Regions from separate parts of the Acidovorax sp. DMC1 genome, predicted to be linked through region 2. Evidence: predicted binding sites of a transcription regulator. Region 2 holds the regulator's gene; each other region holds the start of a gene.
The links. Region 2 encodes FliA, which starts transcription of late flagellar genes. Its sites were predicted from a motif close to CTAAAGTTTNNNNNNNNNNNGCCGNTA; they were not measured.

Region 1 (3,271 bases), on a different contig from region 2:
CTGACCACCCACCCAGCGCTGAGCCTGCCGTGCGGGCTGGACGACGCTGGCATGCCGTTTGGCCTGCAGATCGTGGGCCGCTTCCGCGCCGACCGGCACACGCTGGGTGTGGGGCATGCGCTGGAGCAGGCGTTCAAGGGCATTGCAGGGCTGGCACGGCCCCGGCCCGACATCGCCAAGCTGAAGCAGACGCGCGCCGAACCTGCGCTGACCTCCATCGTGACCGTGGCACCGGACCCCCGCGACGCCCGCACCCTGCCGCGCGACGACCGTGCGGCATCGGCTGCGCAGGTGTCGGCGGTTTGAACAGGAGACACCGACCATGCAAACCGTAGACACCATCGTGATTGGCGCGGGCATTGCCGGGGCCTCCGTGGCCTGGCAACTGGTACAGCCCGGCGCCGCAGGGCAGGGCGCCAGCGTGCTGCTGCTGGAGCGTGAATCGCAGCCCGGTTATCACACCACCGGCCGCTCGGCCGCGCTCTACATGGCGACCTATGGCACGCCCAACATCCAGGCGCTGACCCGGGCCAGCCGCGCGTTCTACGATGCGCCGCCGCCTGAATTTGGCGCCGACCCCATCCTCTCGCCCCGGGGCGTGGTCTATGTGGCTGGGCCGGATCAGCTGGACTTGCTGGAACAAACCTACGAGGAAGCGCGCTCCACCTCGCCCAATGTGCAGTGGGTGGAGCAGGCCGAGCTGCTGGCGATGCTGCCCTGCCTGAAGCCCGAGGCCGTGGCCGCCGGCATGAGCGAGCCCGAGGCGGCCGATATTGATGTGAACGCCCTGCACCAGGGCTACCTGCGCGGCCTGCGCCAGCGCGGCGGCCAGGTGCTGACCCACGCCGAGGTGACGGCCGTGCGCCGTGACGGCGACGTGTGGCAGGTGACGCTGGCCGACGGGCGGGTGTTTGCCGCCCCCACCATCGTCAACGCTGCGGGTGCCTGGGCCGATGTAGTGGCAGGCCTTGCGGGTGTGCCGCCGATCGGGCTGGAGCCACGCCGCCGCACGGCGTTCACCTTCCCGGTGCCCGAGGGCATGGACGCTACCCATTGGCCCGCCGTGATCGGCATTGACGAAAGCTTCTACTTCAAGCCCGACGCAGGGCAACTGCTGGGCTCACCGGCCAATGCCGACCCCACGCACCCGCACGATGTGGTGCCCGAGGAGCTGGACGTGGCCACCGGGATTTATCACATCGAGGAAATGACCCGGTTCCAGATACGCCGCCCATCGCACACCTGGGCCGGGTTGCGCTCGTTTGTGCGGGATGGCGACATGGTGATTGGCTGGGACAACCATGTGCCCGGCTTCTTCTGGCTGGCCGGGCAGGGCGGATATGGGATTCAGAGCGCGGCGGGCGCCTCGTTGCTGGCGCGGCAGCTGCTGCGCTGCGAGCCGCTGGCCGGGGAGTTGGTGCGCGAGGGCGTGGGGGTGGAAGGGCTGTCGCCCGCGCGTTTGCGCTGAGCCGCCAGGGCCGAGAGAGAGGGGGGGCTCAGCCCCTCAGGCGAACGTGTTGACGTTGGTCCCCAGCGTACCGCTGGTGGCCAGCTGAGGCTGGGGCATGGACTGCTGCATGGCGTCGATCATGGTGGCGGCCGACACGGCCTGCATGTCCAGCTCCTTTTTCAGCACCACCATGTTCAGGGCGTCGGACGTCTTGGCGCTGGCCAGGCTGGTAGCGGTGTTGACGATGCTGTTGGTCAGGGCGACGTCCATGGTGACTCCTTGGGGCAATGGTGGTTTATCGGCACTACAAAAGCGAGCTTGAGGGTTGTTACATGTGCAGGGGGCGGTGAAGCTGCGCTGTTCTGCATTGCCTTAGTCCAGCGCAGGCACCCCCAGGGCTGGGCAGGCGGCCAAGTCGGAGGTGCGGGCGTTTGGCAACTGTCGGGCTGCGTCGCGCAAGGCGGTGCGCAGGCCTTCTTCCAGCGTGGGGTGGTAGAACGGCATGCCCAAAAGATCATGCACGGTCAGCTGCTGCTGCACAGCCAGGGCCAGCAGGTGGGCGAGGTGCTCGCCATCGGGGGCGCACAACTCGGCACCCAGCAGGCGACCACTCGTATGGTCGGCATAAACGCACAGGCGTCCCAGGTTGCGCTGCGCGGTGCGGGCGCGGCCCTGGTTTGCGTAGCTGGCGGTGCCAGTGATGGTGCTGTGCGGGTCCATGTCGGCCACACGCGGCCCCACCACCGCCACGTTGGGGTCGGCGAACACGATGGAGAGCAAGGTGCGGCGCCGAAAGCGCGTGGGCGTGGGGGTCAGGGCGTTCATGCCTGCAATGTGGCCTTCATCGGCCGCCTCGTGCAGCAACGGGGTGTGGGTGTTGGCGTCGCCCGCCAAAAACACCGGCAGGTCTCCAATCTGCTGGGTTTGCGGGTCTACGGTGGGCAAGCCGCGCGCATCCAGGGGCACGCCCAGCGTCTCCAGGCCCAGGTGTTCGATGTTGGGCACCCGGCCCATCGCGGCGATGACCTGGTCCACCACCACGCGGTTGGCGCCACTCGCCACCTCGATGCCTCCGGGCACCTCGCGCAACTGCGCCTCGGCGCCCATGTGCAGGACCATGTCTTGTTTCAGCAGAGCGGCCAGCTCGGCGTTGAGCGTAGGATCGCTCAGCCCGGCCAGCGTGTGGCCGGTGGTGAATGCCGCCACCTCCAAGCCCAGCCGCGCCAGGGCTTGCGACAGCTCCACCCCGATCGGTCCCATGCCAATCACTGCAACGCGGGGGCCGAGACTGGGTTGCTCGAACAAGGTGTCGGTGGTGAGCATGCGGTCGCCAAACGCCAGCCATTCATCGGGCACGCGGGGGCGTGACCCCGTGGCGATGATGATGCTGCGTGTGGCGTAAGCCGTGCCGTCGATGTCCACCGCACGTGGCCCCAGCAGCGTTGCACGCCCTGACCTCTGGGCGCTGCCCAGCCCGTTGGTGGCCTGGGTGGCTCCTGCCACGAAGTCATCTCGCAGTGCGCGCACGCGCTGCAGCACGGCAGGCAGGTCGGCGGTCAGACCACTCGCGCCGCGCAGACCGAATTCTTCAAAGGTGTGGCGGCGGTGGAAGGCGTTGGCTGCCTCGATCAGCGCTTTGGACGGCATGCAGCCCACGCGCGCGCAGGTGGTGCCCCAGGGGCCTTCGTTCACGATGAGGTAGCGGTCGGTGCGCTTGCGCACTTCGCGCAAGGCGGCCAGGCCCGCCGTGCCGGCGCCGATGATGATGGTGTCGAGCGGTTGGGGCATGGGGCTCTTTCGGAGTCGGAAAAGCCGGAGTGT
Region 2 (3,271 bases):
TGACGGAACGGCGCAGGAATCCGACGACAGCCCCGGGCTGCTGCACCTGCTGCAACACGCCACATGGAATGACGGTGCCAGCCTGAACCTGGGCGCCACTGCGTCTTCGCTCGCAGTGATTCCGGCGGCCAAGGGGCTGCAGCATCTGAGCCGCAAGGCCGGTGACACCGCCCGATCGCCTATGGAAAGCCTGTTGCCCTACTTCAGAACCTACGGTCTGATGGTGATTCACGCACCGGCGGCCACCCTGGGGCCCCTGCTCACCCACACGGCCACGGTGCCGCTGGTGGTCATGGGCAGCGGCGCAGCCGGGGTGATGACGAGCTACAAGAGCCTCAAGCAGATCGCGCTGCACACGGGCTTGCCCTGCATGGTGGCAGCCTTGCTGCACAGCAACACGGCCGCCGAACGCCGCAAGGCCCAGTCCCAGTTGATGACCCTGCAGGCCTGCGCCGAACGCCATCTGGGCGGCCCCATTCGCACCACCACCATTGCCACGCAGAACCCCCAGGATCTTCAGCGTCTGGCCTTGCAACTGCTGGAAAATGCGGGCACCATGAACGGAGCGCTGGCTGCGCTGACACCCAGCAACTTGACAGGCATGCCTGCGCATTTTGTCCGGAGCCACTGACCAGAGCCTGTGATGCACCTCTACGTACCCACGTTGACCCGCACTGCCCCCAACGGTCTGGCCAGTCGCCAGCCCCGCGAGGCGGATGAAGTTCGGGTGATGGCACCCCCAAGCGGCTCCAGAACAAGATCGCATACCCGCCCTACCAGTGCATAACACCCTCTCTATGTACACCGCCAAAGGCCAGCTTGATCGCGATGCCATGATCCGCCAGCATGTACCGCTGGTCCGGAGGATTGCGCACCACATGATCGCCAAGCTGCCTCCCAATGTCGAACTGGATGACTTGATCCAGGTCGGCATGATGGGGCTGGCCGAAGCCCTGTCGCGCTATGAAGTGGCGCAGGGCGTGCAGTTTGAAACCTTTGCCACCCAGCGCATCCGGGGCGCCATGCTCGACGAGTTGCGCGAGGGCGACTGGATGAGCCGCAGCTCGCGCAAGAGCCAGAAAGACATTGAACACGCTGTGCACCGGCTGGAGCAAAAGCTGGGACGCAGCCCGCTGGAGTCCGAAATAGCCGGCGAAATGGGCATGAGCCTGGCGGACTACCAGAACCTGCTGGGCAAGGTGCGCGGTACCCAGCTGGTGTACCTGGAAGACATGACGCATGGCAACGACGACGAGGACGGGTTTCTGGACCGTCATGTTGCCGACAGCGCGGCCGACCCGGTGGAGTTGCTGCGCGATCAGCGGCTCAAGACGTCACTGGTCAACGCCATCAAGACCCTGCCGGAACGGGAACAGCACATCATGGGCATGTACTACGAACACGACATGAACCTCAAGGAAATTGCAGCCGTGCTGGGTGTGACCGAGTCTCGGGTGTGCCAGTTGCACAGCCAGTCGATTGCCCGCCTGCGTGCCAAGATGCGCGCACACTGAGCCCGCGCGTCGGGCCACGAGCCGGGCAACACAAGGCATTGCGGGGCCAACAGTTTGGATGGCTGCGCGGGCGGACACCTCTTGCGCCCCGGCCCGACCCTCCCTCAGAAAAGTCTTGGGTGCTCAGCCCGCAGAGCGGTAAATGCGCGCCACGCCTGGCGCAGCTCCCCGCGCGCCCAGGCCGTCCCCGTAGGTAGAAGCTGCATTGGACGGAGGCAACAAGCCTGCGGCCTGGCGGTCGGTGACGGCGGCCAACCGGGCCAGGCTGTCACGGTGCAAAGTCAGCATGGTGCGGATGGCATCCGCACGCTTCTGCAGCGAAGCCGGTAGCGGCATGCCACGCGCGGCGGCTTGTTCGAGCGCACGCGAGAAATCGGCCGCCGCATCGCGCAAGGCCGTACTGTGTTTTTCCAGAGAGAGGGGATCTGCCGCGAGAAGTGCGGCGGAGACTTGTTCGATCCGCTGTTCAACAGCTGAGAGAGATTCTTCCAGAGTCATGGCGCATTGTGCGATGAATTGCGCCCTCTAACAAAACGCAGATCAGCCCCGGGAGCGGGACAGGATCTCCTGGGCGTTGGACAGCAGTTTGTCGGCAATGGCTTCCGCGTCGACCGAAAACTCGCCCTTCTCGATGGCAGCGCGCACGGCCTTGACCTTGCCCGCATCAAAATCGGCCGTGCTGCGGGTGGCGGGGCTGAGAGCGCGGGCTGCGGTGGACACCGTGACGGGCACACCGGCGGATGACGCAACCAGTGCGTCTTTCGTGGCTCCTTCCGCAGCGCTGGCGGGAGCCTTGGCTTGCTTGGCAAGCCCCGTCGGCGGCAACCCGCCCGGCAGTTCCGGTGTTTGACCTATCTTCATCGCTCTCTCCACCACCCCGTTGGATGTGGGGCATCAGTAGCAATGTTTTCGACCCATTTGGCCCGGACTTTAGCCATTTATTACCGGGGCGTCATCACAGAGTGACGTCCACCGTCCCAGAATCGTTCACAGTTCCGCTCACGATACGCCCATTCTCCATGCGTACGCGCACAGTCTGTCCAGCGGAGCCCGCCGTCAACGCCTGGCCCGCCGAGCTGACCGCGTAGCCGGGCCCCTGGGCCACCACCTTGACCTGCGCACCTGCCTTGAACAGCAGCGGGACCCGCACCATGGCCTGGCGCACCGCCTGGCCCGCCACCAGCTGGCGAGCGGCGGTCTGACCCACCCACAGGTCGGGGTTGGCCAGGACGGGGGAGGCATCGGCCGCCCAATCCACCTCGGCCTCGGTGGCGTCGTTGGCAGTCAATACTGCGCCCGGCGCCACATTGTTCGTCAGCACCCAGGCGGGCCCAAACGCTTTGATGGTGACGGGTAAAAACACATTCCATGCGGTCGCGCCTTCCACACAGCGCAGCCCCAGGCGTGTACGGCCCCACAGGCGGGCACCCACAGGGAGATAAGGTTCAACGCGCGCGCAGGGCGCCAGCCGCAGGCGCGAATCCAGTGAGCCAACACTCACTTCCATGCGCAGCGGCAGTGCGGAGGACTGGTTGCGAGCCAAAGCATCGTCCAGCCAGCGCTGGGTGAGCGGACCGAGGTCTGCCGCAGGGTCCGCCGCCGACTGGGCATGAGCGACACCGGCAGTACCCAGCAGAACCCCGGCCACACTCCCAACCAAGCACAGCATGCGCAGCACAGCGCGGGCACGGGCCACCAGGGGCGAACGGGTCGCGCCGTGCAGTACAGCGCCGTGGCGGGCATGCATCAAAAGGGAA
Region 3 (3,271 bases), on a different contig from region 2:
ACATCGGCGGCCAGCGTGTCGGTGATGGTGCCGAAGACGAGCAGGGTGCGCGCCTTGAAGGCCTTTTCTTCCAGATACGAGGTGCGCGGCTCGGCGCCCTGGGCGGAGGATGGGGTGTGGGTGTCTGGCGTGTCCATGGGGCCAAGTCCTTGAAAAGAGTGACAGGACTGCCTTGACGAACGAGACATGCCAGGCGTGACATCCCCTGCGCTGGCGCATTCAAAAATGCGCTGCACGGAGCCGAGGCACCGGCTGCTCCGCTAAGTGCCCCTTTGGAGTGTTCAGCCCACCGCCACGCGCTGCCCCGGTGCGATGGTCGGGGGCGCCGCGTTCAGCGTCTCGATGGCAAACCCCGCCGCCGCCTTGTAGCGGGCCATGAAACCCTCGCGTTCCTCGCGCGGCAGCACGTCGTCGATGTGGTCGAACACCCCGCCGCAGCGCTCGTCCACCAGCCCCAGCAGGCCAAAGGGCCCAGAACCCCGGTTGCGCAGCACCAGCGCAGAGATGTCCTTGCACAGCTTGTCGTCGTAGGCGCGCAGCGCCTGCGGGCCCACGCCATGCGCAATCAGCTGCGCGCCCAGCACGCGCGCATCCACGATGGCCTGGCTGGCCCCGTTGGAGCCCACGGGGTACATCACATGCGCCGCATCGCCCAGCAGCGCCACGCGGCCGTCTACCCAGGTGGGCACCGGGTCGCGGTCGATCATGGGGTATTCAAAAATGTCCTTGGCACCGCGCAGCATGGCGGGCACGTCCAGCCAGCTGTAGTTCCAGCCGTCAAAGTGGTGGATGAACTCCTCCAGCGCCACGCGCCGGTTCCAGTCGCCGTGCTGCCAGCCGCCCTGGTTGTCCACCGTGATCTCGGCAATCCAGTTGATGGTGGCCAGCCCTGTGGTCGGGTCGGGTGGCGTGATGGGGTAGAACACCACGCGGTGCCGCAGCGAGCCCACGCCCACAAACGACGCGCCCGTGCGCACCGGCACCCCCGGCGTGGTGCCCCGCCACATGATGGCGCCACCCCACTGGATGGGGGGCTGCGTGGGGTGCATTTGCGCCCGCACGGCCGAGTGCAGGCCGTCGGCCGCAATCAGCAGCGAGCCCGCTACTTCGCGTTGCGTGCCGTCGCGTGTTTCGACGATGGCGGTGACGCCATTCGCATCCTGCCGGTAGCCCACCACACGTTGCCCCAGCTGCACGGCGTTGTCGCCCAGGCGGGCTTTGACGGCGTGGTACAGCATCATCTGCAGCTGACCCCGGTGCACCGAATACTGCGGCCAGTGGTAGCCCGCCTCCAGGCCGCGCGGCTCGGCATACACCTCGTTCCCGTTGCGGCCCACCAGCGCCCATTCGCGTGCCTGCAGGCCAATGGTGTCCAGCACGTCGTTGCCAAACCCCAGGTCGTGCAGTTCGCGCACGGCGTTGGGCTGCAGGTTGATGCCCACGCCCAGCGGCTGCAGTTCCGGCACCGTTTCAAAGACGATGCAGGGCACGCCGATCTGGTGCAGGGTGAGGGCGGTGGCCATGCCACCAATGCCACCCCCGGCGATCAGCACGGGGTGGGCGGAAGAAGGGTGTGAAGTAGTGGGTGCGCCAGACATGCCGAGATTGTCCATGCAATAGCGGGTGGAGCTTGTCGCGGACGCCGCAGGCCCATGCGGCGCCGGACGCATGCCGGGGGCGGTGTGCTGCAGGTTGGCAGCCTCCTCACCAAGCCCTACTGCTCAGGCGTAGGTATCGACGTTGTTGCCCAGCCCAGCAGATGGAGTCTTTGCCGCCTGGGTCTTCTTTTGCTGCGCGGCATTGGCCGCCGCCTCTTCGGCCTTCGCCACCTGGGACAGTTGTTGCTCTTGCTGTTGCGCGCGCTGTATCGCCGTAATCTGGGCTTGCACCATCTGGATCTGCGCCTGCAGCAGTTTGGCCTTCTCTTGTTTGGCCTTGGCGTCCATGTCGGAACTGACTACGCCCTTGAGTTCCTCCGTCAGCTCGCGCAGCTGCTTTTGCAGCTTGGCGATGTCGCTGCTGCCGCTGGAGGAAGAAGGTTTGACGGAGGTGGTGCTGGCAACTTGCATCCCTGGTTATCGGCAAGACGCAGGGAAAGTTGACGGTCCCTTCGCAAAGCGGGCTCTTGAACTGAGCGCCGCCACCCCATGCCGAACCAGGGTCTGCCGATGTACGGCTTGCCGCAGCCTGTGGCACCATGCCCCGATGCAGAACGATGAACACCTGATGGCGCTGGTGAACGCCAACCGCAGTACCCTGCTGCGCGCCGCTACGCGCCTGCTGGGTCCTGCCGAGGCCGAGGACGCCGTGCAGGACGCCTACGTGCGTGCGCTGGAGGCCCAGGCCCCGGCGCTCAATGCGGCCCAGGCGTGGCTGTTGACGGTGGTGCGCAACCTGGCCATCGACCGCCTGCGGCGGCGCCAGTGGATGGCCCAATGGCTGACCGAAGCCACGCGGACCGCGCATGGCGATGTTGCCGATTCGGTCGTGCCCTCGGCAGAGGCCGATGCCGCGCTGGCGCAGCAAGCCACGCTCGCATTGCGGCGGCTGGCGGCGTGCGTCACGCCCATGGAGGGCGCCGCAGTGCTGCTGCATGCGGTGTTCGATGCCAGCCATGCCGAGCTGGCACAGGCCACCGGCCGGACGGAAGCGGCCAGCCGTCAGCAATTGCGCCGCGCATTGCAGCGCCTGCGGCAAGCCGAAGCGCAGGCCCGCCACGGTGATGAACGCGGTGAACCCAGTGACGGCGACCCGGCGGTGCTGCGCCTTTATCTGCAGTCTTTGCAACTACGGGACCCGCAGGCCCTGTGGGCCCTGCTGCGCCAGCCGCCCGTGAGTGCGATGGCGACGCAGCGCTCCGTGCAACCCGTACCACCGCGTGCCTCGCGCGCACCGGCCACGGTGGGTGGGGTGGTTCAGGTGGGCGGGCAACTGGGGTTGGTGCTCACGCTCGACGGCGTGACACTGTGCGTGTTGCCCCTGGGGCCCTGCGCCGAGCTGGCCCAAGACATCGTGGTGGCCTAGCCGACCCACCGGCACAGCAGCAAGAGCCCGCCCGGCAGCACTCAGGAAGGACGTTCGCAACATCATGGCCTCCCAGACCACCCCCACGTTCTTCGCCACCCCCCAGGCATTTCGCCAGTGGCTGGAGCGCCATGCGGCCAGCGCGCCGGAGTTGCTGGTGGGTTTTCACAAAGTGGGCTCGGGCCGCCCCAGCATGGGCTGGTCGGAGTCCGTGGACGAAGCCCTGTGCTTTGGCTGGATCGATGGC

Region 1: a site for FliA is predicted at 1,747-1,773, ahead of ACT531_RS05585 (YjfB family protein). Genes of this name have one in related genera too.
Region 3: a site for FliA is predicted at 2,077-2,103, ahead of ACT531_RS15895 (FlxA-like family protein). Genes of this name have one in related genera too.

Annotation. Positions count from the first base shown of each region.
Region 1 covers NZ_JBQUYO010000002.1:249,526-252,796, reverse strand. The annotation lists gene ACT531_RS05595 (amidase) at 1-306, shown strand, start outside; gene ACT531_RS05590 (NAD(P)/FAD-dependent oxidoreductase) at 323-1,468, shown strand; gene ACT531_RS05585 (YjfB family protein) at 1,505-1,720, opposite strand; gene ACT531_RS05580 (dihydrolipoyl dehydrogenase) at 1,823-3,238, opposite strand.
Region 2 covers NZ_JBQUYO010000008.1:236,338-239,608, reverse strand. The annotation lists gene ACT531_RS17400 (hypothetical protein) at 1-631, shown strand, start outside; gene ACT531_RS17395 (RNA polymerase sigma factor FliA) at 798-1,514, shown strand; gene ACT531_RS17390 (hypothetical protein) at 1,638-2,012, opposite strand; gene flgM (flagellar biosynthesis anti-sigma factor FlgM) at 2,055-2,375, opposite strand; gene flgA (flagellar basal body P-ring formation chaperone FlgA) at 2,470-3,183, opposite strand.
Region 3 covers NZ_JBQUYO010000007.1:224,388-227,658, forward strand. The annotation lists gene ACT531_RS15885 (ATP-dependent Clp protease proteolytic subunit) at 1-137, opposite strand, end outside; gene ACT531_RS15890 (flavin-dependent oxidoreductase) at 282-1,598, opposite strand; gene ACT531_RS15895 (FlxA-like family protein) at 1,722-2,069, opposite strand; gene ACT531_RS15900 (RNA polymerase sigma factor) at 2,206-3,024, shown strand; gene ACT531_RS15905 (YdeI/OmpD-associated family protein) at 3,089-3,271, shown strand, end outside.